Regions from separate parts of the Actinoplanes sp. L3-i22 genome, predicted to be linked through region 1. Evidence: riboswitches for the same ligand, from Rfam matches in the RefSeq annotation. Region 1 holds a riboswitch; each other region holds the start of a gene.
What was found. Region 1 has a riboswitch for cyclic di-AMP ahead of L3i22_RS25335 (C40 family peptidase). Riboswitches for the same ligand answer to the same signal wherever they lie in the genome.
Positions count from the first base shown of each region.

Region 2: another riboswitch for cyclic di-AMP. It lies ahead of L3i22_RS08515 (C40 family peptidase); the one in region 1 lies ahead of L3i22_RS25335 (C40 family peptidase).
Region 3: another riboswitch for cyclic di-AMP. It lies ahead of L3i22_RS54470 (transglycosylase family protein); the one in region 1 lies ahead of L3i22_RS25335 (C40 family peptidase).
Region 4: another riboswitch for cyclic di-AMP. It lies ahead of L3i22_RS05810 (NlpC/P60 family protein); the one in region 1 lies ahead of L3i22_RS25335 (C40 family peptidase).

Region 1 covers NZ_AP024745.1:5,687,682-5,690,881, reverse strand. The annotation lists gene L3i22_RS25345 (Gfo/Idh/MocA family protein) at 1-945, opposite strand, end outside; gene L3i22_RS25340 (YkvA family protein) at 978-1,391, shown strand; cyclic di-AMP (ydaO/yuaA leader) riboswitch at 1,671-1,820, shown strand; gene L3i22_RS25335 (C40 family peptidase) at 1,827-2,339, shown strand; gene L3i22_RS25330 (class I SAM-dependent methyltransferase) at 2,343-3,044, opposite strand; gene L3i22_RS25325 (MAB_1171c family putative transporter) at 3,055-3,200, opposite strand, start outside.
Region 2 covers NZ_AP024745.1:1,845,250-1,848,449, forward strand. The annotation lists gene L3i22_RS08510 (Mur ligase family protein) at 1-936, opposite strand, end outside; cyclic di-AMP (ydaO/yuaA leader) riboswitch at 1,351-1,535, shown strand; gene L3i22_RS08515 (C40 family peptidase) at 1,590-2,372, shown strand.
Region 3 covers NZ_AP024745.1:9,049,437-9,052,636, forward strand. The annotation lists gene L3i22_RS40665 (LuxR family transcriptional regulator) at 1-477, opposite strand, end outside; gene L3i22_RS40670 (VOC family protein) at 471-926, opposite strand; cyclic di-AMP (ydaO/yuaA leader) riboswitch at 1,277-1,455, shown strand; gene L3i22_RS54470 (transglycosylase family protein) at 1,456-1,998, shown strand; gene L3i22_RS40680 (hypothetical protein) at 2,014-3,078, opposite strand; gene L3i22_RS40685 (GH92 family glycosyl hydrolase) at 3,161-3,200, shown strand, end outside.
Region 4 covers NZ_AP024745.1:1,258,133-1,261,332, forward strand. The annotation lists gene L3i22_RS05805 (RNA polymerase sigma factor RpoD/SigA) at 1-439, shown strand, start outside; gene L3i22_RS05810 (NlpC/P60 family protein) at 521-1,495, opposite strand; cyclic di-AMP (ydaO/yuaA leader) riboswitch at 1,510-1,641, opposite strand; gene L3i22_RS05815 (DUF3817 domain-containing protein) at 1,840-2,163, opposite strand; gene L3i22_RS05820 (hypothetical protein) at 2,179-2,604, opposite strand; gene L3i22_RS05825 (DUF1360 domain-containing protein) at 2,686-3,200, shown strand, end outside.

The DNA.
Region 1 (3,200 bases):
GATGTCGTCGATCAGCGACATGGTGACGACGGAATCCTGCGGCGGCGTGAGGTTCGCCGACCGGTTCCGGGTCGCTTCGTCAAAGGCTTTCAACTGATGGACGTACGTCGTGGAGCCGTCGATCCGCTCGCCCCGCTTCTGCCCGTCGGACGCCACCCGGAACCGGTGGAACACGTGCGGCATCGCATAGTTGTCGACCACCATCTCGCCGTGCTCGCCGACCACCTTGGCCCGCAGGCTGAACAGCGCCGACGACCACAGCGAGGCGCGGATCCGGCCCCGGGCGCCGTCGCCCAGCTCGAAGTCGGCGGTCATCGCCCGGTCGACCCGCGGGTCGCGCCGGGTGGTCAGCGCCCGGGCGGCGACGACCTTCGGCTCGCCGGGCGACAGCAGGCGCAGGCAGTGCACGGCGTAGCAGCCGGCGTCCATCAGCGCCCCGCCGGCCAGGTCGTAGTCGTACCGGATGTCGTCGAACTTCGGCAGCGGGAAGCACATCGACGTCTCGACGCTGCGGATCCGCCCCAGCTCGCCGCCGTGCGCGATCGCCCTCATCCGCGCCGCGAGCGGGTGATAGCGATAGTGGAACGCCTCCATCACGACCAGGCCGGTCCGCTCGGCGGCGGCCTGTACCTCGCGGGCCTGCGCCGCGTTCGCGGTCAGCGGCTTCTCGGCCAGCACGTGCTTGCCCGCCTCCAGCGCGGCCAGGATCCACCGCGCGTGCCGCCCGTTCGGCAGCGGGACGTAGACCGCGTGCAATGTCGGATCGGCCAGCAGTTCGGCGTAGCTGTCGTGGACCACCGGGATACGGTGCTCGGTGGCGAACTCGGCGGCCCGGCCACGGTCCCGGGCCGCGATCGCGGCGACCTCGACACCGTCCACCAGCCGAGCGGGCCGGATGAGCGCGGCCGGCGCGATCCGGGCCGCTCCGAGCACACCGATTCTCATGCGGCGCAGTCTATGTGGACCCGGAAGGACGGATGACCATGGCGTGGTGGTGGCAGACGCTGATCAGCGTCGGCGTGGCTCTGCTGGTCGTGTGGCTCGCGGCGCTGGTCGCCCTGCTGGTCGCCAAACCCGGGAAGGCGCAGCTCACCGAGGCGCTCCGGCTGCTGCCCGACCTGCTGCGACTGCTGACCCGCCTGGCCGGCGACCGGACCCTGCCGCGCGGGGTCCGGATCCGGCTCGGCCTGCTGCTCGCCTACCTGGCGATCCCGTTCGACCTGATCCCGGACTTCATCCCGGTGCTCGGCTACGCCGACGACGCGATCATCGTGGTCGCCGTGCTGCGCTCCACCGTGCGCCGCGCCGGGCTGGACGCCGTCCGCCGGAACTGGCCCGGCACCGAGGACGGTTTCGCCGCGCTCAGCCGCCTCACCGGACTCCGCGGGTGAGCGGCCGGGTCATCCTTACGGGTCGGCTCCCGGAGTGTCCCGCTTCACAGATCGACAACGGCCCTGCGTGACCGTCCATGAGCGGAGCGATTCCGCATAGTTCGCGTCTCCCGTGCAAATCGGACACCGTTTGGCCTTGTCGTCACTCAGGGTGACCGTCGCTACATAAGGGACGGCGCCGGAGGGCGGGCTATCAAGGAGGAGCGGCGGGCAACGGCTCACCGCTCGTGTCGATCCGGATCACGCCGAGCCCTGCCCCGATCCGGCCGCACGAACCGCACTGACCAGTCATCAGGCATTCGGGGGCGGGGACGGGGGAACCACACATCGGTCCGGAAGCGGACCTCGGGGTGAAGCCGCCATCGCGGCCGGGCAATCCTTCCCGCCCGAACCCGACAGCTAACCTCGCAGGCGTGCCGGAGGGACCGAGTCACCGTGCACGTTCGTACCTTCCACACGATCGCCCTGTCCGTGGGCTTCGGCCTGCTCACCGGCGGGCTCGGCGTCCCGCAGACCGCCGTCGCCGCCCCGGCGGCCGTCGCGGTCACCCGGGCCCTGCCCACGACCGGCCGGACCGTGGCCGCCAGGTCGCAACTGGCCGGGCTCCGGGTCGTCACCGAGGCGGCCCGGCACCGCGGCAAGCCCTACCTGTTCGGGGCGTCCGGGCCGAACCGCTTCGACTGCTCCGGCTTCACCATGTACGTCTACCGGAAGACCACCGGGAAGAGCCTGCCGCACAAGGCAGACCTGCAGCAGCGGTACGGCCGGGCGGTCAGCAGGTCCGCGGCCCGGCCCGGTGACCTGATCATCCTGCGCAACGGCTCGTACGGCTTCCACGCCGGCATCTACGCCGGCGGCGGCCAGATGTGGGCGGCGCCGCGGGCCGGCAAGACCATCACCAAGCAGAAGATCTGGACCAGCAACTACGTGGTCCGGCGCCTGACCTGACCGCTACTCCGGCTTCCGGCCGAGCAGCAGGGCGAACCGCAGATCGTCGGCCTCGACGGTGAGGTCGACGGTCTCCACGGTGAACCCGGCCGCCCGCAGGTCCCGCCGGACGGTCGGGACCGTGGTGGTGCGGTAGTACATGACGAAGGACGGCGCCACCACGGTATTGCGGACCACCATGGCCAGGTCGAACCCGAGACTCGTCCAGTAGGCCCGGGTGGTCCGCGCGGGCAGCTCGCCGAGCGCGACGCCGAACAGCCCGCCGGGCCGCAGCGCGCGGTACACCCCCTCGAACAGCGCCGGCCGCTCCGAGGGCAGGAAGTGCCCGAGCGCCCCGAACGTCACCGCCAGGTCGAAGCCGGCGGTGAACGGCAGCGCCCGCACGTCGGCCCGCACCAGCGTGGCGGACGGGACCGCGGCGCGCGCCTCGCCGAGCATCCCGGCGCTGAAGTCGACGCCGGTGATCCGCTCCCGGCACAGCCGGTCGAGGGCGGTCAGCCCGGCGCCGGTGCCGCAGCAGACGTCCAGCCCCCGGTCGAACGGCCCGAACTCGGCCAGCGCCCGGACGCTCGCCTCCAGGACCGGGTCCGGGGTACGGAACGGCGTGTGGTCGAACTTCGGAGCCAGGAAGTCGTAGCCGCGTTCGACCGAGGACAGCGCCTGGACACACAGTTCCCGCAGTGACGGCCCTTGAGGTGAGAACACCTGGCCGAGGCTACCTGCCGGCGGGCTGCGCCGACCGGCTGCCGGCGGCATCCCGGACGGCCGGCGAACGCCGGAAGGCCTGGGTGACCCGGGTCAGCCACTGCACCTCCTCGCGCATGCTGGCCGTCACGCCGTCGAAGTCGGTGGTGGCCGGCT
Region 2 (3,200 bases), 3.8 Mb from region 1:
GGCCATGTCGAACGCCTCGAGCCAGCTCGCCGGGTTCTTCGCCAGGAGCAGGCGGATGTTGCGGCCGTCCCGGTCGACCTGCGCGTACCGCCCGGCGATCGAGGTGACCCGGGAGAGGCGGGGCAGCGCCTCGATCGGGCGAACCCCGAACTCGCCGGCGACCGCGAGCGCGGTGGCCGCGTTACCCAGGTTGACCTTGCCGGGGAGCTGCAGCTTGACCAGGTGCCAGTCGCCGCGCGGGTCGATGACGCCGTCCTCCTCGACCACCCACTGCGGGGCCGGGCGGCGGAGCGGGCAGCCGGTGCACCACCAGTCGCCGTTGGCCCGCTCGATCGGGTGCCCGCTCTCCGGGCAGACGAACGAGTCGTCGTGCCAGCGCTGGCCGGCACTGAACCAGGTGCTCTGCGGGCTGGAGCTGGCCGCCCAGACGACCATCGGGTCGTCCGCGTTCGCCACCACCTTGATCTCGGGGTGGCCGGCGAGCGCGGTCTTCCACAGCTGCGCCATCATCGCCACCTCCTTCGCCCGGTCCAGCTGGTCCCGGGAGAGGTTGAGCAGCGCGACCACCTTGGGCCGGGTGGCCTGGATCACCTGGGGCAGGTAGTGCTCGTCGGTCTCCAGCACCGCGAACGGGGTGTGCCCCTCCTTCGCCAGCGCCGAGGTGTGCCCGGTGGGCATGTTCGCGCCGTACCCGTTGGTGGCGACCCGGCCGAGCACGCCGAGCGCGGCCGCGGTGAGCCGGGTCGTGGTGGTCTTGCCGTTGGTGCCGGACACGAGCGCCACGGCACGGCCGGACGCCAGGTGGGCCAGGAGGTCCGGATCGATCTTGAGACCGATCCAGCCGCCGATCACCGACCCGTCGCCGCGTCCCGCGGCCCTGGAGAGCGCGGCCGCCGTCTTCGACGCGGTGGTCGCGACAATGGCCCGTAGAGGCATCTTCCCGTCCGTCACGCCAGCGAGGGTACCGGACCCGAGGGTTACGTCGAGTTGCCGGAAGGCCTGGATCACCGGACCAGGCCGGGTAGTCCGAACGGGTTACCACGTTTGCGCCGATGGTTGACGTTCCGCGATCACGAACGGGTTACCACCTGAGTTTTTGTGTGTTCTGGTTCACTGGGGGTGATCGACAGTGCGTGTGCGGTCGACTACGAAGCGCGATGACATTTGTCTCGCGGAGGTAACAAACTGGACAGGGGCCAGTGTGCCAACTACGCACAGTGACGAGACGGCGTCTAACGTTCATGGGCGAAGTCGGGTACCAAAGATTCACCGGCGGCATCCGCTCGCCGGTTCGCGCTCAACCGGTTCACGCCGAGCCCTGCCCCGGACCGGTGGACGCGACCACCTGCACGAACAGAAACGCTGACTAAGGCATCAGGGGGCAGGGACGGGGGAACCAATACCCGGTCCGCGCCGCGCCGTCCCACCCGACGACGCGGAGGCAGGACCTTGGGGTGAAGCCACCACACGGTGGCCGGGCAAGCCTTCCCGCCCGAACCCGACAGCTAACCTCGCAGGCGTGCCGGAGGGAAAACCTGACCGTGCACGAACACCGTTCGGGCCGCCACCGCGCGAGCCGCAGCCGTCGCATGTCCGGTGCCACCACCGCGGCACTTTCTCTGGGGTTCTGCCTCTGCGCCGGCCAGCTGATGGCTTCGTCACCCGCGTCCGCGGCGACGACACCCACCGCGCAAACCGCGACCACCGCCGCCGAGTCGGCTGCGGTGAAGCCCACGTTGACCTACCGGGTCAACACCCTGAACCTCGCCTGGGGTTCGACTCTCAAGGTCACCGCCAAGGTCATCGACCCACGTACCGGGAAGATCGCCAAGGGCACCGTTCGCCTGCAGGGGTACCGCAACGGCAAGTGGGCGAACCTGGACACCGACACGTCCAAGACCGGGACGGTCACGCTCACGTCCAAGCCGAAGTCGGCGATCTACATCCGGACCGTCTTCACCGGGTCCGGGTACACGCAGTTCACGAGCATCCGCAAGAAGGTGTCGATCAAGGCCAGCGGCGCGAAGGTGCTGGCCGAGGCGAAGTCGCACACCGGCGCGCTGTACAAGTTCGCCGCCGCCGGGCCCAAGCGCTTCGACTGCTCCGGGTTCACCAAGTACGTCTACAAGAAGGCGGCCGGCAAGTCGCTGCCGCACAAGGCGAACAGCCAGCAGAAGTACGGCAAGGCGGTCAGCAAGTCGAGCAAGAAGGTCGGCGACCTGATCATCTTCCGGTCGGGGTCGTACGGGTACCACGCGGGCATCTACGCCGGTGGTGGGTACATGTACGACTCGCCGCACACCGGCGCCCGGGTCGGCAAGCACAAGATCTACGGCAGCAACTACGTCGTACGTCGTCTGGTCGCCGCCTGATCGGGGTCGATCCGCTCGGCGCGCCTGCCGGGCGGCGGTTCGCCGCCGTGACGGCTGACGCCGGGCAGTGATCCGCCGGGTGGTTGACGGCGGGCGGGGCCTGGCTGCTGGAGGTCTCGCCGGACGTATTCGGCGGACAGCACCAAGTAAATAAGGGACAACGCCAGTGGGGCGCGACCCGAACCCGGGGTCGCGCCCCACTGGCGTTCCCACCCGCCCGGCCGGGCGGGTGGGGCTGCCTCGCGCCGCCGAAAGCAGCCCTGATCGCCGGCCGCCGGTCTCGGCCGGCGTTGAGGGCTGCCTCGCGGCGCGGGAATGGGCCTGAGCGCCAGCAGGTCTTTGCCGCAGCCGGCGGCCTCGATCACGCTGCCGGCGGTGCGGGCGGTCACCGCCAGGAGCCGCCGCAGAGCCGGCGGCGCCGCCGCGGTCGAGCCGAGGGCGGCGGCGCGGCTGGGGGGTGTTTGTGGAGGGATTGCGCGCTCCACAGTCGCCGCTCGTGGGCTCCACTTTCCTCCCTCGCGGCGCTCCACTTTCCTCCCCACCCGCGGGTGAATCCCTCCACCAGGGGGTTTTCGGCCGGTTTGCGCGGGACTTATCGAACCTCGTGCGCCGGATGTCGGAAACCGGACCTCGTGGATCATGCTCGCGCCCTCCACTTCGAGCCACCCCCTGTGAACTGGGATTACGTCCGCGAAAACAGCTCGCGAGCACTCGCTTTCGGGTTGCAGGTGGAGGGAAGTGGAGTAGAGTGGGGCCCAGTGGCAGGACCGAGGAACCGAACCATGGGACTCGACCCGCGGAGCCTGCCGGCCCGAGTTGACAGGCGGT
Region 3 (3,200 bases), 3.4 Mb from region 1:
TTCGGCGTCGAGCCGGCGGGCCACGAAGGTCAGGATCACCTCGGACATCCGGTCCAGCCACTGCGCGTCGTCGACGACCACGACGAGCGGCTGGTCGACGGCGGCCTCGGCGAGCAGGCCGAGCACGGCCAGGCCGATCAGCAGCGCTTCGGGCGGTTGGCCGGCGCTGAGGCCGAACGCGGTGGAGAGCGCGACCCGCTGCGGCTCGGGGAGCCGGTCCAGGTACGGCAGCAGCGGCGCGACCAGCTGCTGCAGCGCGGAGTAGGCCAGCTCGGTCTCCGGCTCGACGCCGGCGGCACGGACGACCCGGGTGGCCGGGGCCTGCCCGACCAGGTAGTCGAGCAGCGCGGACTTGCCGGTGCCGGCCTCGCCGCGCAGGACCAGGACCCGGCTCTGGCCCGATCGGACGTCGCGGATCAAGCGTTCGAGCTGGTCACGTTCGCGGGACCGGCCTCGGAGTCCGACTGAGCTCAGCACGCTGGGAGCGTACCTGGCGCCCGTTCGGTGACCTCCTGCAGCAGATAGCCGTTGCCGTCCGGATCGGTGAACGAGGCGAACGACCCGTAGGACAAACGCCCTGGATACAGGCCCGGTACCCGCTTCTCGGTGCCCGCATGGTGGAACACGCCGTCCGCGTCGTGGAAGATCTCACTGACCCGCACGCCCCGGCCGGTCAGCTCGGCGCGGGCCTCCTCGATGTCGCGGACGATCAGGTGCACGTTCTCCATCGAGCCGGGCGCGGCGGTGCCGATCCCGGTCCCGAACGCGATCGAGCAGGGCGAGCCGGGCGGGGTGAACTGCACCACCCGGTAGTCCGGGCCGCACACGTAGTCGAGGTCCTCGCGCCAGCCGAGCTGGTTGTAGAACCGCTTGGCCCGATCGATATCGGTCACCGGCACCGCGATCAGCTCCAGCCGATAGTGCATGGCTCAGATCCCGCGGAAACGGGCGGTGCCGCGCGGAACGCCGGGGGCGATCACCACCACATCGAAGGTTCGCATGGCGCAAATACTGGCCCGCCGGTCCGACTGATCGAGCCCGGGACTTGCCCTGGCCTTCGGTGCCCGGGTACCCGGGCGATCACGGCGGGTATGCGGCTGACTCGGGCGCGCTTGTCGTCGTACCCAAGCAAATGCCGTTGTTTTTTGGGTTTTATCCGGCACGAACAAGATCAAATCGGTCGAATAGCGTGAAGAGCGTCACTATCCGGGGCGAAAAACTTGGTCGATGGGCCGCCGGTGTGGTTACCGTCGGTCGTCCCGCGATGGCGGGCACTGTGGACGGTCCGCCGAATCCTGCCGCCGATCCACGGACACGAATCGAAAGGCAGGAGCGGGGGACCCACTTCCGGCGCGATGTTGGAGCTCGCGCCTCGGGGTGAAGCCGCGTGTGACGCGGCCGGGCCACTCTGCCCGAACCCGACAGCTCACCTCGCAGGCGTCGAGGAGAAAACCCATGTCTCGGATCGGTAGACGAACGCGCCTTGCTGCCCTCGGCCTGATTCTCGCGGGCGGAGTCATCCTCGCCCCGGCGGCCCCGGCCAGCGCCGCAAGTGTCAATTGGGACAAGCTCGCGCAGTGCGAGTCCGGCGGCAGGTGGCACATCAACACCGGTAACGGGTATTACGGCGGCCTGCAGTTCAGCCGCAGCACGTGGACGGCGAACGGCGGCGGGAAGTACGCGAAGACCGCGGACAAGGCCACCAAGGCCGAGCAGATCGCGATCGCGAAGAAGTTGTACGCCAAGCGGGGCCTGAGCCCGTGGCCGGTGTGCGGCAAGAAGGCCGGCGTGAAGATCTCCTCGCCGGCGAAGAAGAAGACCACCAAGAAGTCCACGAAGTCGAACGGGAAGACCTACGTCGTCAAGTCCGGCGACACGCTCGCCAAGATCGCCGCGCGCTACCACGTCAAGGGCGGCTGGCGCACGCTCTACAAGGTCAACAAGAAGGTGCTGAGCTCGCCGAACCGGATCTATCCCGGTCAGCGGATCAAGCTCTGATCCGGCGCGGCCGGGTCATCCGAGGTACCGGCTGATCCCCGGATCCAGCTGAACGGTGACCCGGCCGTTGCGGTCCCAGCGCTCCAGCGTCCACCAGTTGCCCTGCCGGCGGACCGTGACCTGAACGTTCGCGGACTCGCCGTGCCAGGCCTTGCCGCCCGCAGAGACGCCGTACTTCGCGCGGGCGAACATGCCGACCTTGGTCAGGGCAGCGCACGCGCGGCAGCGGCCGTCCTCGGTGACGACGCAGTCGCCGCAGGCCGCGCCCTGGCACAGCCGGCACGGGCGGACCGCCTCCGGGCAGGCCGGGCAGGTCGAGCGCAGGCAGTGCGTGCACCAGTCCAGCCGGCCGGCCAGGTGGTGGTTGCGGCAGGCCTGCAGGGTGCTGTGCGCGACGCCGGTGACGTCGTCGACGACGTACCCCTGCCGGATTCCCGGCGCCACGTCGTAGAGGATCGGCACCTGGAAGCCGTCGGCGAGCTCCCAGGTCTCGGCGACCCGCAGCCCGACCGCGATCCGGACCACCTCGGCGGGCCGGCGGCGCAACCGCCGCAGCAGCTCGGCGGTCAGCTCCTCGGGCAGGTCGAGCGGCGCGGCCGGGGCCTGCGCGGCCGGGGCGCCGACCGCCTGCCGGGCCTCGGCGGGCTCCATCTCCTCCCCCGGCGGATGCTCGACGATCCGCGGGACGACCAGCTGCTGCACCCGGCGGGCGCCCTGGACCTGCACGCCGGTGAACTCCTCGCCCCGGGTCACCGCGGTGACGTCGGCGAGCCGGTGCGGCGCGAGCAGGGTGGCGCCGACCATGCCGCGGTTCATGTCGCCGGGGGACTTGCTCAGGCCGTGCCAGGCCGGCCGGGCGCCGTCGCGCCGGACGCCGAGCTGCGCGTGGCGGCCGACCCGGGCGAGCACGGCCTCCCACGGGCCGAGCGCGGCGTGGGCGACGACCTCCGGCTCGGGCTGCCAGTCCTCGGCGGCCCAGCCGGCCCGATCGCCGGGCTCCTGCCACTCGGCGACCGTCTCCGAGCTGTGGATTCCGCGCCCATCGATGCCGGTGTTCTCATCGAGGATCAGGCGGCTCACGCTATGCGATCTTACTCGGGCGACGCTTGCGCGATGACTTATCGACATGCGCCGGTCCTTTCCGGACAGCAGGATCATCGAAATGATTAGCTTTCCGTCCAGAAGGGCGCTGCTGGCCGCGA
Region 4 (3,200 bases), 4.4 Mb from region 1:
CGTCACCCGCCAGCTCGTTCGTGAGCTGGGTGGCGACCCGGAGCCGGAGCAGATCGCGGCGGCCCTGGGCGTGACCGTGGAGCGGGTCAACGAGCTCACCCGCTGGGCTCAGGACACCGTCTCCCTGGACACTCCGGTCGGCGACGACGGCGACACCAACCTCGGTGACCTGGTCGCCGACAGCGACGCGCCGTCGCCCGAGGAGATCGTGCTGAGCGCACTGGAGCGCCAGCGCATCGAGGGCCTGCTGAACCACCTGGACGACCGCTCGGCCGGCATCATGCGGGCGCGGTACGGCCTGGAGGACGGCCGGGAGCACTCGCTGACCGAGGTGGCCTCGCGCTTCTCGCTCAGCCGGGAGCGGATCCGTCAGCTGGAGATCCAGGCGCTCGGCCGGCTGCGTGAGCTGGCCCGGGCCGAGGGCCTGCAGGCCGCCTGACCGACCGTCTGACAACGAAAAAGAAGGCCGGCACCCCGCGAGGGGCACCGGCCTTCTTGCTGTTCCAGGGGTGTCGCGAGGTCAGGCCATCCGGCCGTAGCCCACGATGGTCATGATGTTGACCGAACGGCGGGACACGTCCGCGCCGGCGTGCGGCGCGTCGATGATCATGCCGCTACCGACGTAGAGCGCCACGTGCCCGCTGTAGAACACCAGGTCACCTGCCGCCGGTGTGAACTCGCTGTTCGAGGCCTTGAAGTAGGCCACCCCGCTGGCGGTCCGCTGACCGGTCGAGCTGTGCGGCAGCGAATGGCCCGCGGCGGCCCAGGCGGCCATGGTCAGGCCGGAGCAGTCGTAGGAACCGGGACCGGCGTCGCCGAACCCGTACGGCTTGCCGATCTGCTTGTACGCGAAGGTGACCGCCGCACCCGCGTCGCCGGAGACCTTGGGGATCGCCCCGGTCCACGAACCGGTGCTCTCGGTCGGGCTGCCGTAGACCTCCGTACGCATGTCGTACAGCTTCTCGAGGTCTTTCTTGTACTTGGTCTTCTGCGCGCTCAGCTCTTTGGTCTGCACGGCCTGCTTGCTCTGCTGAGCCTTAAGGGCCGCCTGCCGATCGGCGAAGGTCTGGGAGGTCTGCGCGAAGTTGTCGATGTCCGCCTGGTTCGACCGGCTGAGCTGCTCGAGATAGCTCATCCGGTCCAGGAGATCGCTCTGGTTGCTGCTGAGCATGATCTCCGCCGGACCGACCCGCCCCGTCATGTACGACGAGGTGGCGATCTGCTGCAGCCGCACGGTGGCCGCGTTCTTCGCCTGCTCGGCCGGCTTCAGCGAAGCGTTCAGCTTCACGATGTCGGCCGCGGTCTTCTTCTGGGCGATGGTGCTCTGGTTGTAGTCCTCGGTGATGTCCTCGAGCTTCTGCTGAGCAGTCTCGATCTGCTTCTTCAGCTCGGCCTTGGACGGGGCCGCGTGTGCGGCCGTAGCTCCCGACGTGGTGATCGCCAGCGCGGTCAGCGCGACCACCAGCGCCCGGAGCCTGATTCGGGGGTGTGGCACTGGTCAGGGGCCTTTCTTCCGCTTCTGGCCGCCTACCGGGTTAGCTGACGGGCTCGGGCTCGGAAGAGCGCCCTACCGCGCGTCGCGCGGATTCGCCCCGGGATAGTGGTTCCCCGGCTCGGCGAGCGACGCGGCCCGGGGGTTGGGCCGGCGCCGCCCAGGATTCGGCGGCGTTGGCCGGCGCCACCGGAGGATTTGTGGCTGCTGACCGAACCAACCGCATCAACTTATCGGGGTAGAAAACAAAATCAAGTCCTTGGCGGGTGAATTTTGCCAATAGTCGTGATTGTGAACTTAATCCCGATAACCGGCTGTTATTCGGCCCGCGCTGTGCGTTATTTCATCTATTCGTTCAGGGCCGGCTCGAGCGCCGTATTCGCCACCCAACTGCGAGTGACCTTTCGTTCCGCCCAGAACGAGAAGAACGGGATGGTGCCGGCCAGCATCACCAGGACCATCCGGCCGAACGGCCACCGGGCGCGCCGGGACAGGTCGAAGGTGAGGAGCAGATAGATCATGTAGAGGAAGCCGTGCAGCGGTCCGATCACCGCGACCACCGTGTCGTTGTCGCCGATGTACTTCAGCGGCATGCCGACCAGCACGAGAACGACCAGGAACACGCCGACGATCCAGGCGATGATCCGGTAACGGGTGAGGGCGCCCTGCACGGTGGGGGTCTCCTTCTAGCTTGTGGCGGTGCGGTAGTCGGCGGGGCGGGCTCCGGGGTGCTCGGCCAGCCAGGCCAGGTAGTCGTTGTAGGCGTCCAACTCCGGGTCGGTGGCGGCGGCCTCGGCCGGGCGCACGGCGACCCGGACCGGGCGGCCCAGGGTGATCGGGGCGCCGGGCTCGCGCGCCGGGGCCACGACGGGCTCCTCGGCGGGCTCGGCGGGGGCCGGTGCGGGCCCGCGGCGGAACAGCTGGATCTCGCGGATCCAGATGAACACCACGAAGCCGGCGAAGACCGGCCACTCGAACATGTAGCCCCAGCTGAGCGAGTTGCCCCCGGTCGCCCGGCTGAACTGCCACCAGCCCAGCCCCAGGCAGCCCGCGGTCAGCACCAGCGCCAGGAGATGCCGGGCGATCCATGCCGGCGTCCACAGCCCTCTCATGCCCACGAGACTACCGGCGGGTTTGCTGATCGCCCGCAGGGGCAAGCGTCAACACACCGGACATCGAAGGGACCCCCACCCATGACCAGCTTGCCGCAGAAGGCCGCCGAGGTGGCCCGGGCCTACGCACCGCACGAGCACCGGCCGCTGGGCGGGTACCTGGCCGCCATGGGCGCGTTCGGCGCGCTCGCGGCGAGCCTGGCCGCCGCCGCCAGACTCACCGGCCGCCCGGTCCCGGAGCGCCCTGCCCTCGCCGACGTGGCGCTGCTGTCGCTCGCCACCCACAAGCTCAGCCGGTTGATCGCCAAGGACTCGGTGACCAGCCCGCTGCGGGCGCCGTTCACCCGCTACACCGAGCCGGCCGGGGCCGCCGAGCTCAACGAGGAGGTCCGGGACTCCGGCAGCAGCCTCAAGCACGGCATCGGCGAGCTGATCACCTGCCCGTTCTGCCTGGCCCTCTGGGTGGCCACCGGGCTGACCGGCGGGCTGGTGCTGGCGCCGCGGCTGACCCGGCTGGTGGCGACCGTGCTGACCGCCACGGCCGTCTCGGACTTCCTGCAGATGGCCTACTCCGTAGCGAAGGAAAAGGCCGAGTA